2 regions of the Bacillus nitratireducens genome follow, and region 1 is predicted to be linked to the other one. Evidence: riboswitches for the same ligand, from Rfam matches in the RefSeq annotation. Region 1 holds a riboswitch; the other holds the start of a gene.

Region 1 (5,183 bases):
CAACAATCGCCATTATCGGTACAGCTGGTGCACTAGGTGATGCAGGTTCTCCAGCATCTGATAGTACACTTGGACCAACGTCCGGTTTAAATGCTGATGGTCAGCACCACCATATATGGGATACATGTGTACCAACTTTTCTACACTATAATATACCGTTACTTATATTCGGCTTTATTGCCGCAATTACACTATAAAAGGTGCGTTTTATACGCACCTTTTACTTTGTTGTTTCTCTCTCAATACACCTAAATTCTGTTTCCACTTCTTCTTTTCCCACTTGTTTCTTCTTTATTTTTCCTATTAACTGCTGAAATGCTATTTCCCCATTTTCTTCGATATAACTTCCAATTGTCGTTAACGATGGGCTTATCCATTCACCCTCTGCACTCCCGTTAAATCCAATGATTTGCAACTTATCTGGTATATGAATATTAAGCGTTTTCGCCGCCCTGATTAGCTCAATAGCGATCTTATCACTTGAAGCTACAACCCCATCTATGTATGGATGTTTTTGTAACAATTCAAGAAACTGTTGATTCGTATACCCTTGTACAATTTCCTCTCGATAAGAAAGTCCTTCTTTCCAAGCAGTATCTAAAAACCCTGCCACATGCTCTTCCATTTCTTCACTTTCTACTCCCTCGCCAATATAAGCAAGAAACTGGCAGCCTTTCTCTTTCAATAAAGAAACAGCTTTCTGCCCACTTTCATAATAACTAGTCAGAGATTGTCGTTCTTCAAGCACAGCGAAAGGCAGTGAGATTTCTCCTATACTTTGAAAAACAGATTTCGTCATTATAACGCCTGCCATGTTATTTTGCACCAACATATCTATGTATCTATTCTTATTTTCTATATTACAAACTACTACTTGATACCCTTCTTTATATGCTATTTCCTCAACGAAACGGAGCAAAGTGATGTATGATGGATTATGCAAATTATCTACCAGTAATGCAATCATTGTTGAAGGTTGTTTAAATAAAGGCTTTGCTGTAGCATTCGGTCTATATTGTAACTCTTCAATTGCTTGCTTTACTTGTTTTACCGTATCTTCATGGACATATCCTTTTTCATTAATAACTCTTGAAACGGTTGCAACTGAAACACCAGCCAATTTTGCAACATCACGTATAGTTGCCACATCGTCACCCCTTAATATGGTAATAGATTACAATTTTAAACTAAACCAAAATATAACATTCGTCAAGAATATTGTTTTATATTTCTGAAAATTGTTACACACCTTTCACTTTGCTTACAAAATATATTCCAACTGAATTTCATGTAAAATTGCAATATTACCATAACCAATAAACGGAATTTCTTTCTTTATTTTTCGTGCTTCCTTTACGGCGTCCATGTATAAGTTCGTCATTATGAAATTACGTTTTTGATAAAATCGGAGTGCGTTCATATTATCATTCGTCGTAATGAGCCACACTTTTTCACACTCATTTTCCCTTGCCATTTGCAATACACAATCCACCAGTTCTGTCCCAATCCCATTTCCCTCCTCAAAACTATCTAACGAAACAATTTCACACATGTTTTTTAGCACTTCACACGTTATAATTCCCACTATTCTGTCATTTTTAAGTGCGATAAAACCAGGTAATTGTTCTAATTGATGTGCTCTGCCTCGCGAGACCATCATTGAACTCCCCCAGTTTTCACACATAAACACCCGAATTGTTTCTTTCATTTCTGGTGTAATTTTTTGTATATGAACCATATACGATTTCTCCCCTTTTTATATCATTGTGATACAATGTAAGTGTATCATATGTAGAGGTATTTGGAGGATGAGGTAAAGTATGAAACGTTTTTTTACAACATTGTTTACTATACTAGGTGCAATAACTGCGATTGGGATTTTCTTTACAAATAAAGTTATGTACTTGAAGAAAAAGACAGAGGAAGAAGTTTTAGAGCGTGAAACGAAAAAGCATTTTCATTTGGACGATTTTAACGCTATTCAAAAAGAAGAAATTCACATCTCTTCTCAATTTGGATACGAACTTCACGGATACTACATGCCAGCTGGGCATTCCAATAAATTTATGATTTTTTGCCACGGTGTGACTGTAAATAAAATGAATTCCGTTAAGTATGCAAACTTATTTTTAAGCAGAGGATATAACGTATTTATTTATGATCATCGCCGCCATGGTAAAACAGGTGGTAAAACAACAAGCTATGGATACTATGAAAAACACGATTTAAAGTCAGTAGTTGACTGGCTAAAAGGTCGTTTTGGAACGAATATTATCCTTGGAATTCATGGTGAATCTATGGGGGCTGCAACCCTTCTTCAATATGCAGGACTTGTAGAAGATGGTGCCGATTTTTATATTGCAGATTGTCCTTTTTCTGATTTCTACGGGCAATTACAGCACCGTTTAAAGGTTGAATTCCATTTACCTAAATGGCCTTTATTACCTTTAGCAAATGCTTTTTTAAAAGTGCGTGACGGTTATACGATTCGTGAAGTTTCACCAATCGATTGTATAAAAAACATTAACAATCCCGTTCTCTTTATTCATAGTAAAGATGACGATTATATTTTAGCTGATATGACGAAAGCGTTATATGAAGCGAAAGAAAATAATAAACAACTTTATATTGCAGAACACGGTGCACACGCTTGCTCTTATAACGAAAATAAAGAAGAATATGAAGCAGCCGTTGATCAATTTTTAAACTCATATGTAAAAGAAACAAAAAACAGGCTTGCATAAGCCTGTTTTTTTACTGCGCTAAAACGTCTGTAACTTGTTCCATGTTTTCAGAAATCCACTTTATTGCCTCATCTAGCGTCGGAAATTCCGTCGTTTGAAAGGTCACCTCATCTTGCAGTAACCAAACATCTTTCGGTTCTTGTCCTACACCTGCGATTGACCAATGAAGTAAACTATATGGATGATTATCATTCAAAAATGATGCCCACGTGCGCTCATTTGCAATATTTTGTAGTGTTCGTAATTTTTTATCCATCTTTCGTCACCTTACTCTAGTCAGTTATAAAAACTATTATAACACTCTCTTCTCTCTCAAACAAAGTGCTCTTTTTGTATTGTCAAGTACTCTCCCTGATTATATGATGAGATTAAGCGTTTGGGAAGGAGGGATTAGGTTGGCAAAAGTACAAATCAAAGTAAATGATAATGGCTCTTTTCGCGTTACAGGGGACGTGGAATTAGTTGACTCGCAAGGGAATGTATTCCCAGCAAAACCAGCATTTTCTTTATGTCGTTGTGGTTTATCGAAAAACATGCCTTATTGCGATGCTTCGCATAAAGGCAAATTCGAATCTGTTGTTAGAGCACCAGAGGCAGAATAGTTTTGTACGTAACATGCACATTTTTTGTGCATGTTTTTTCACTATTAACACCGTATACTTGCAACATTTCTACTGATTTTATCCCCATTCCTATTACATCTATTTTCACACAATTCTTCACATTCGAATATTTTTTACTTTGCTTTTTTCTTTTTTGTGCTATAATGTGAGCAAACAACATCCTTCGGGGTCGGGTGAAATTCCCAACCGGCGGTGATGAAGCGAGAGCTTCTAAGTCCGTGACCCGTTTTCAACTCGAAAACGGTGGATCTAGTGAAACTCTAGGGCCGACAGTATAGTCTGGATGGGAGAAGGATATGTTTTCTAGTAATTTTATATAGCGAATACACTTTTATTTCAGTATGCATATTTTTAAAGTTTCATTTTGAATCTTTATATATGTTTTATTTTGTATACTTATGTTTCTATACTGAAATAAAAAGATACGACTAGCGTTGAAAGAATTTGATATTTTGCTAGGTTTTTTCCTTATGCCAAAATATCAGTCATCGTTAGGTTTCTTTCCTATACTTTCGTATTCGAACTATATTTCTAGAAATCACGTCTCCCAAACCCCAAGGATTTTATATCCTTGGGGTTTTTTGATTTTTTCAGGAGAGGTGAAGAGAATGACTGATCAAGAATATATGGCGCTTGCCTTGCAGTTAGCACAAGGTACATCAGGACAGACCAGTCCAAACCCTATGGTTGGTGCCGTTATTGTTAAAGATGGAAAAATTGTTGGAATGGGTGCCCACATGTGTGCTGGTGAAGAACATGCTGAAGTTCATGCTCTTCACATGGCTGGTGAAAGAGCAAAAGGCGCTACTGTTTATGTAACACTTGAACCATGTAGCCATTTTGGAAAAACACCCCCTTGCTGTGAATTACTCATTGAAAAGGGAGTTCAGCGTGTTGTAATTGCTACTCTTGATTGCAATCCACTCGTTTCCGGCAATGGAAAAAGGAGATTGGAAGAAACTGGAATCGAGGTAACTACTGGTGTTCTTGAGGCGGAAGCCACTTTATTAAATCGATACTTTTTTCACTATATGAAAACGAAACGTCCCTTTGTAACAATAAAAACAGCAATGAGCTTAGATGGAAAAACAGCAACTGTAACCGGTGAAAGCCAGTGGATTACAGGCGAAGAAGCACGCGCTGATGTTCACCAATATCGTCATATGCATGATGCTATCCTAGTCGGTGTGAATACAGTTCTAACTGATAATCCACACTTAACAACACGAATTCCAAACGGAGGTAAACATCCTATACGCGTTATTTTAGATACCCACTTAAGAACGCCGCCATCTTCTCATGTCATAACAGATGGCTTAGCTCCGACATGGATTATTGTCGGTAAGGATGTAAACAAAGAGAAAATAGCGTCTTATGAATCTAACAATATAGCTGTATTCCAAATGAAAACACAGCAAATTGAAATACAAGATGTCCTATCCCTACTCGGTGAGAAACAAATTCTTTCTCTGTTCGTTGAAGGTGGTCAAACGGTGCATGCAAACTTCTTAAAAACAAATAGTTTTAATGAAATTGTGACCTATATAAGCCCAAAATTAATTGGCGGAAAAGATGCACCCACCTTATTTGGCGGAGCTGGTTTTTCGAAGTTACAAGATGCACTTTCCTTAACAATTCAAGAGATGAAACAAATCGGTAATGATATAAAAATTGTTGCAACCTTAAAAAGCGAGGTGACGGAATGTTTACAGGAATCGTAGAAGAGTTAGGAACGATATCAAGCATGACTCAAAGTGGTGAAGCAATGAAGCTAACTATTAACGCAAACCAAATTTTATCAGATGTCAAATTAGGC
Region 2 (5,183 bases), on a different contig from region 1:
GAGATTTAGTATGACAGTTGAGGAAATCAAAGTGAAAAATGGATTACAACAAGAGCGAATCTATCCGAACCAACAACTATACGTTAAGTAAAGGAAACTTCCCGAAGTATAACTTTTGAATAGATTTTTAAGAATATGATAGTAAATGAATTTATATCGACGTTTCGACAAGAAATGTTGACTTAGCAATAACATACGAAGATAAGAGTAACCTATTCCTAATGAAAAACCGTCCCAAAAAATCTTTTGGGACGGTTTCTTTTACCAAAAAATAAAGACACATATAAATCCAGAAATAGCTAAGTAGCTATATAAGTAAAAGACTTTTGTTCTTGTTTTTTCTTTTGTCCGAAATAGTACGATACTTGGTTCGATTAGACCAATTGTAAGACAAAGTAAACCAAGAAGCATAAAGCCAATTGAAAGAGAATACAGGGCGATTTGTGGTGCTTGAAATGGAATCATCCATTTTAATAAAAATGCAATAAGTGCAGTGTAACAAATGCTACCGATGTATTTATTCAATGGTGTATTAGAACGGAAACCAGGAAGTTTCTTGGAAAAAGGACGGGAAACAACTTCAATTTGTAAAGATGTATGTTCTTCAATTATTTTTTGAGCTTCTTTTCCTTTTTGGAAAAGGGATAAAATCCAGTTTCGCTCACCTTGGAAAATAAATTGAGAAGTTGTTAAATAGTGATCAACTTTTACCTTATTCCAACTCTTCCATGGATGACGCTCACACAATTTTAATTTACTTTCTGTTTTTTTATCGTACTGATAAATACTTATGCCATCTTGGTCAAAAGTAGCGTAGTATGTCTCTCTTGAGAATGTGCCTAGATCAATTGGACAGTAGAAAAGTAATTCTTTTTTCAAATAAAAGTATTCTTTTCTTAAGTTCTTTTTCATTGCTTCTCGAATAGAGTGTCTTTTATCTTTCTTCATGACATTTCCTCCATAACTCAGAAAATGTTCTTATCTTAACAATTCAACATCTTATCACTTTTAACGATATATGACTAGGGGGATTCATAAGAGAAATACCGAATTATAAAGTGAAACTTTAATCAGTGGGGGTTTTTTCCATCCCCCACTGATTATTAGTTGAACCAATCGGGCTTTTACGGGCAGCCCGACTCCTGCCTAACTTCCTCGCATTCGCCGAATTTCGAGGTGGGAGTCTTACTGCCCGTTAATGCGGGATAAAAAATATGGGTTATATTGTAAAATATATTGATTGTATTTTTTGTTATATAAAGTTAATAACTTATTTTTAATAAGTTACACTTTTTTTGTTCACAATACGATCATGTTGTTGTATAATGAAGTGGAAAATAGAATATCGGTCTATCTTCGGGGCAGGGTGAAAATCCCGACCGGCGGTGATGAACAGTTAATAATTTCGTTCTAAGCCCGCGAGCCGTTAAGGCAGGATTTGGTGTGATTCCAAAGCCGACAGTATAGTCTGGATGGGAGAAGATGGAGGTTCAAGCGTTCAAAAAAGATAAGTATTTGAACGTCTGTTTGATGTGCCTTAAAACTCTCCCTTTGTGTAAATCGCAAAGGGGTTTTTTCGTTCTATGAAAAAATAGGCATAGCAGAACCTTTCCACTTTCCATGAGAAGATCGATGGAAAAGGAGAGAGAAAGATGAAACAAAAAAACAGTGTAGTGCAGATGGTGAGTGTAGCGATGCTAAGTAGTATTGCGTATTTACTAATGATGTTGGATTTTCCATTCCCAGGGCTTCCGCCATTTTTAAAAATTGATTTTAGTGATGTGCCAGCTTTAATTGCGGCGATTATTTTTGGACCGATTGCAGGAGTAATTGTAGAAGCGATAAAAAATATTTTACATTACGGGATTCAAGGAAGCTTAACGGGAGTGCCAGTTGGAGAAATTGCAAACTTTATTGCAGGATGTTTATTTATTGGACCAGCAGCTTTCTTATTTAGAAAGTATCGTACTGTAAAGAGTTTAACTACAGGATTAATGCTAGGGACAATTACAATGGCGTTAATCATGAGTGTATTAAACTACATCATCATATTCCCAGCTTACACTTGGTTTTTAAATTCACCAGCTATGTCTAGTGATGCTATAAAAACAACTGTTGTAACGGCAATCTTACCATTTAATTTGATTAAAGGAATTGTAGTGACAATTGTATTTGTAGCGTTGTTCTCACGCCTGAAAGTATGGGTGTTTGCAAAAATGAATAATGCATAAAATATAAAGTGAAACTTTAATCAGTGGGGGCTTTGTTCATCTCCCACTGATTATTAGCCTTCACCAATCGGGCATTTACGGGCAGCCCGCCCCTCACCTAACTTCTTTGCTTTCGTTGAATTTTGAGGTAGGGGTCTTACTGCCCGCAAATAGCGGGATAAAAAAACCATTAGTAGTATGGACTACTAATGTTTTTTTATTAAATAGAATGAAAATAGAAAACAAAAAATACCCCTCATCCATATGAGGGGCATTTTTTGAAGTTAATAAAAGACTATTCGAATTTTAAAGAGTCGCCATCAAATGATTCGTCAGCAACTTTAATTGAGTCAGTTGGACAGCCTTCGAATGCATCCATCATATCTTCAATTAATACATCTGGAATTTCAACAATACCTTGGTTATCGTCTAATGTTACAAATGCAATACCTTCATCATCATAGTCATAAATGTCTGGTGCAGCAGCGCCACAAGCACCACATGCAATACAAGTATCTTTATCAACGATTGTATATTTTGCCATCTTTTTTCCCTCCTAATAATATGTATGTGAAAAGTTCGTCAAAAAATTATAACCTTATTGTAAAACGGTTTTTAAAACTTTTCAACATAAAATTATAATGATAATGCTTATCAATTAGGGTGTCAACTTGTTTTTGAATAATTTCATAAGATTTTCAAAATACTTAAATGTTATTTCGTTTGATACAATAGAATATATACAAGCATGTAGTGTGAATATGATAAGTTAAATGCGATCGTATTGAAAAAGGAATGAAGTTAGACTGAAAGGTGGAAGCGGTAATGCAGCTACAATATACTTTATTATATTGTTTAAAACAATTGAATGGTGAAAGAACCGTTTCTTCGATTTATTATTTGTTAAAAGGAAAGAGATCGTCGCAAACATTACAAGATGGGAATATGTTTCAAATTTCTTTTTTGTTTGGGATTTATAAATCATTAAATAGAGCTGATTATGATCAAGAAGTTGCCAAGTTGTTACAGACGGATTTAGTTCAATCTATAGATGATAATACATACGTGTTAACGACTGCGGGTATCATGCAATTAAACAAATGGGAAGATGAATTTGCCTTTCCGACGTATTTACATGGTTTACACTATGGTGAAATAGGTGAAACGTTTTGGAAGAGATTATCATTAATCGTTCAAACCATTTCGAATATACAACAGGCGAATGCGAAATTTATTCCAATTCAACAGGATACAGAAATAATGATGTGGGTAAAACGTTTTCTCACGGGAATACCATATACGAGAAATGAATTGGCTAAAAGATTGTGGAAGGAGATGGATACTCTTTTACAAAAAAATAATTCAGTAGAAGCGACAATCATAACATATCGGTTAACTGGCTATGAACGTATCGGGTGTACTTTACAACAATTAGCGGAGATTACGAAACAAGATGTATTTCGAGTGTACTTTTTATTTTGGGGTACAATTCATTTCCTTATTCAAGAAGTTCGCAATAAAGAAAATGAATTTCCATTATTAGTTGAAATTATTTCTTATCCAAATGAGAAAGCTGATTTATTTAGCTTATCAACGAAAAAAACATATAATTTTTGGAGACAAGGACGCTCTTTAGAAGAAATAGCGACAATTCGGAATTTAAAGGTTGCCACGATAGAAGATCATTTTGTGGAGATTGCTTTACGAGAAAAAGAATTTTCTATTGAGATGTTTATGGAAAAAGAAAAAATAGAAAAAGTATCAAAAGTAATTGAAGCATTACAAACACGTAAATTGCGTGTGTTGAAGCAAGCGGTTGGAGAGGGGATCTCTTATTTTGAAGTCCGTCTTGTATTGGCACGGATGGAGGGTATTAATGAAGCTTGAGGAATATTTATATAAGTGGTTTGGATATTCTGAATTTCGTCCGGGGCAAAAAGGAGTTATTACGGACTTATTGGAAGGAAAAGATGTTGTAGCAATGCTTCCGACTGGAAGGGGAAAGTCAATGTGTTATCAACTTCCGGGGCTTCTGCAAGAGGGGACGGTGCTTGTTGTATCACCATTATTATCTTTAATGGAAGACCAAGTTACGCAATTAAAGTATGTCGTGAAAAATCGAGTTATTGCATTTAATAGTTTTCGGACGTTAAGTGAAAAAAGAGAAGCGATGAAAAAGCTATCTTTTTATAAATTTGTTTTCGTATCACCAGAGATGTTGCAGTCGGAACTTCTAATAAGAGAATTGAAAAAAATACATATTTCATTATTTGTCGTAGATGAAGCGCATTGTATTTCACAATGGGGATATGATTTCCGGCCAGATTATAAAAAATTAGATAAAGTAATTGAGAGTATCGGATCTCCAAATGTACTAGCATTAACAGCAACTGCTACAAAGGATGTACTGCGAGATATAGCGGAAAGTTTAAATCTAAAAAATATCGCTGAGCATGTGTATTCAATTGATCGTCCAAATATTGCGATGGAAGTGCAATTTGTGGAAACGATAGAAGAAAAAAAAGAGGCGCTTTTTGAGCATATAATGTATTTGCAAGGGCCTGGTATTGTTTATTGCTCAAGTAGGGCCTGGACAGAGCGTTTAACCGAGTATTTAAGAGGAAAAGGAATTACAGGTGTAGCTTTTTATCATGGTGGTATGGAACATGAAGAGCGTATGTTAATTCAACAACAGTTTATGAATGACCAGTTGCAAATTGTAATATGTACAAGTGCTTTTGGGATGGGGGTCAATAAGGCGAATACAAGATATATTATTCATTTTCAATATCCGACAAATGTAGCCTCCTATTTACAAGAAATTGGAAGAGCGGGGAGGGATGGTGAACCGAGTATAGCTATTTTGTTATGTAGTCCATTGGATCATGATTTACCAATTTCAATCATTGAAGATGAATTGCCAAGTAAATCACAAATACAATTTTTATTTTCGTTACTACAAGAAAGAATGTT

The links. Region 1 has a riboswitch for FMN ahead of ribD (bifunctional diaminohydroxyphosphoribosylaminopyrimidine deaminase/5-amino-6-(5-phosphoribosylamino)uracil reductase RibD). Riboswitches for the same ligand answer to the same signal wherever they lie in the genome.
Region 2: it holds a riboswitch for FMN, as region 1 does, so the genes downstream of both, Q3V31_RS03865 (ECF transporter S component) here and ribD (bifunctional diaminohydroxyphosphoribosylaminopyrimidine deaminase/5-amino-6-(5-phosphoribosylamino)uracil reductase RibD) in region 1, are expected to answer to the same signal.

The regions. Positions count from the first base shown of each region.
Region 1 covers NZ_JAUMJO010000002.1:59,141-64,323, reverse strand. The annotation lists gene Q3V31_RS06625 (Na+/H+ antiporter family protein) at 1-197, shown strand, start outside; gene Q3V31_RS06620 (LacI family DNA-binding transcriptional regulator) at 221-1,147, opposite strand; gene Q3V31_RS06615 (GNAT family N-acetyltransferase) at 1,262-1,738, opposite strand; gene Q3V31_RS06610 (alpha/beta hydrolase) at 1,821-2,744, shown strand; gene Q3V31_RS06605 (YqkC family protein) at 2,755-3,000, opposite strand; gene Q3V31_RS06600 (CDGSH iron-sulfur domain-containing protein) at 3,140-3,346, shown strand; FMN riboswitch at 3,523-3,666, shown strand; gene ribD (bifunctional diaminohydroxyphosphoribosylaminopyrimidine deaminase/5-amino-6-(5-phosphoribosylamino)uracil reductase RibD) at 3,976-5,088, shown strand; gene ribE (riboflavin synthase) at 5,070-5,183, shown strand, end outside.
Region 2 covers NZ_JAUMJO010000001.1:730,775-735,957, reverse strand. The annotation lists gene Q3V31_RS03875 (peptidoglycan DD-metalloendopeptidase family protein) at 1-91, shown strand, start outside; gene Q3V31_RS03870 (hypothetical protein) at 262-948, opposite strand; FMN riboswitch at 1,349-1,488, shown strand; gene Q3V31_RS03865 (ECF transporter S component) at 1,653-2,231, shown strand; gene Q3V31_RS03860 (ferredoxin) at 2,506-2,754, opposite strand; gene Q3V31_RS03855 (YpbB family protein) at 3,036-4,097, shown strand; gene Q3V31_RS03850 (RecQ family ATP-dependent DNA helicase) at 4,087-5,183, shown strand, end outside.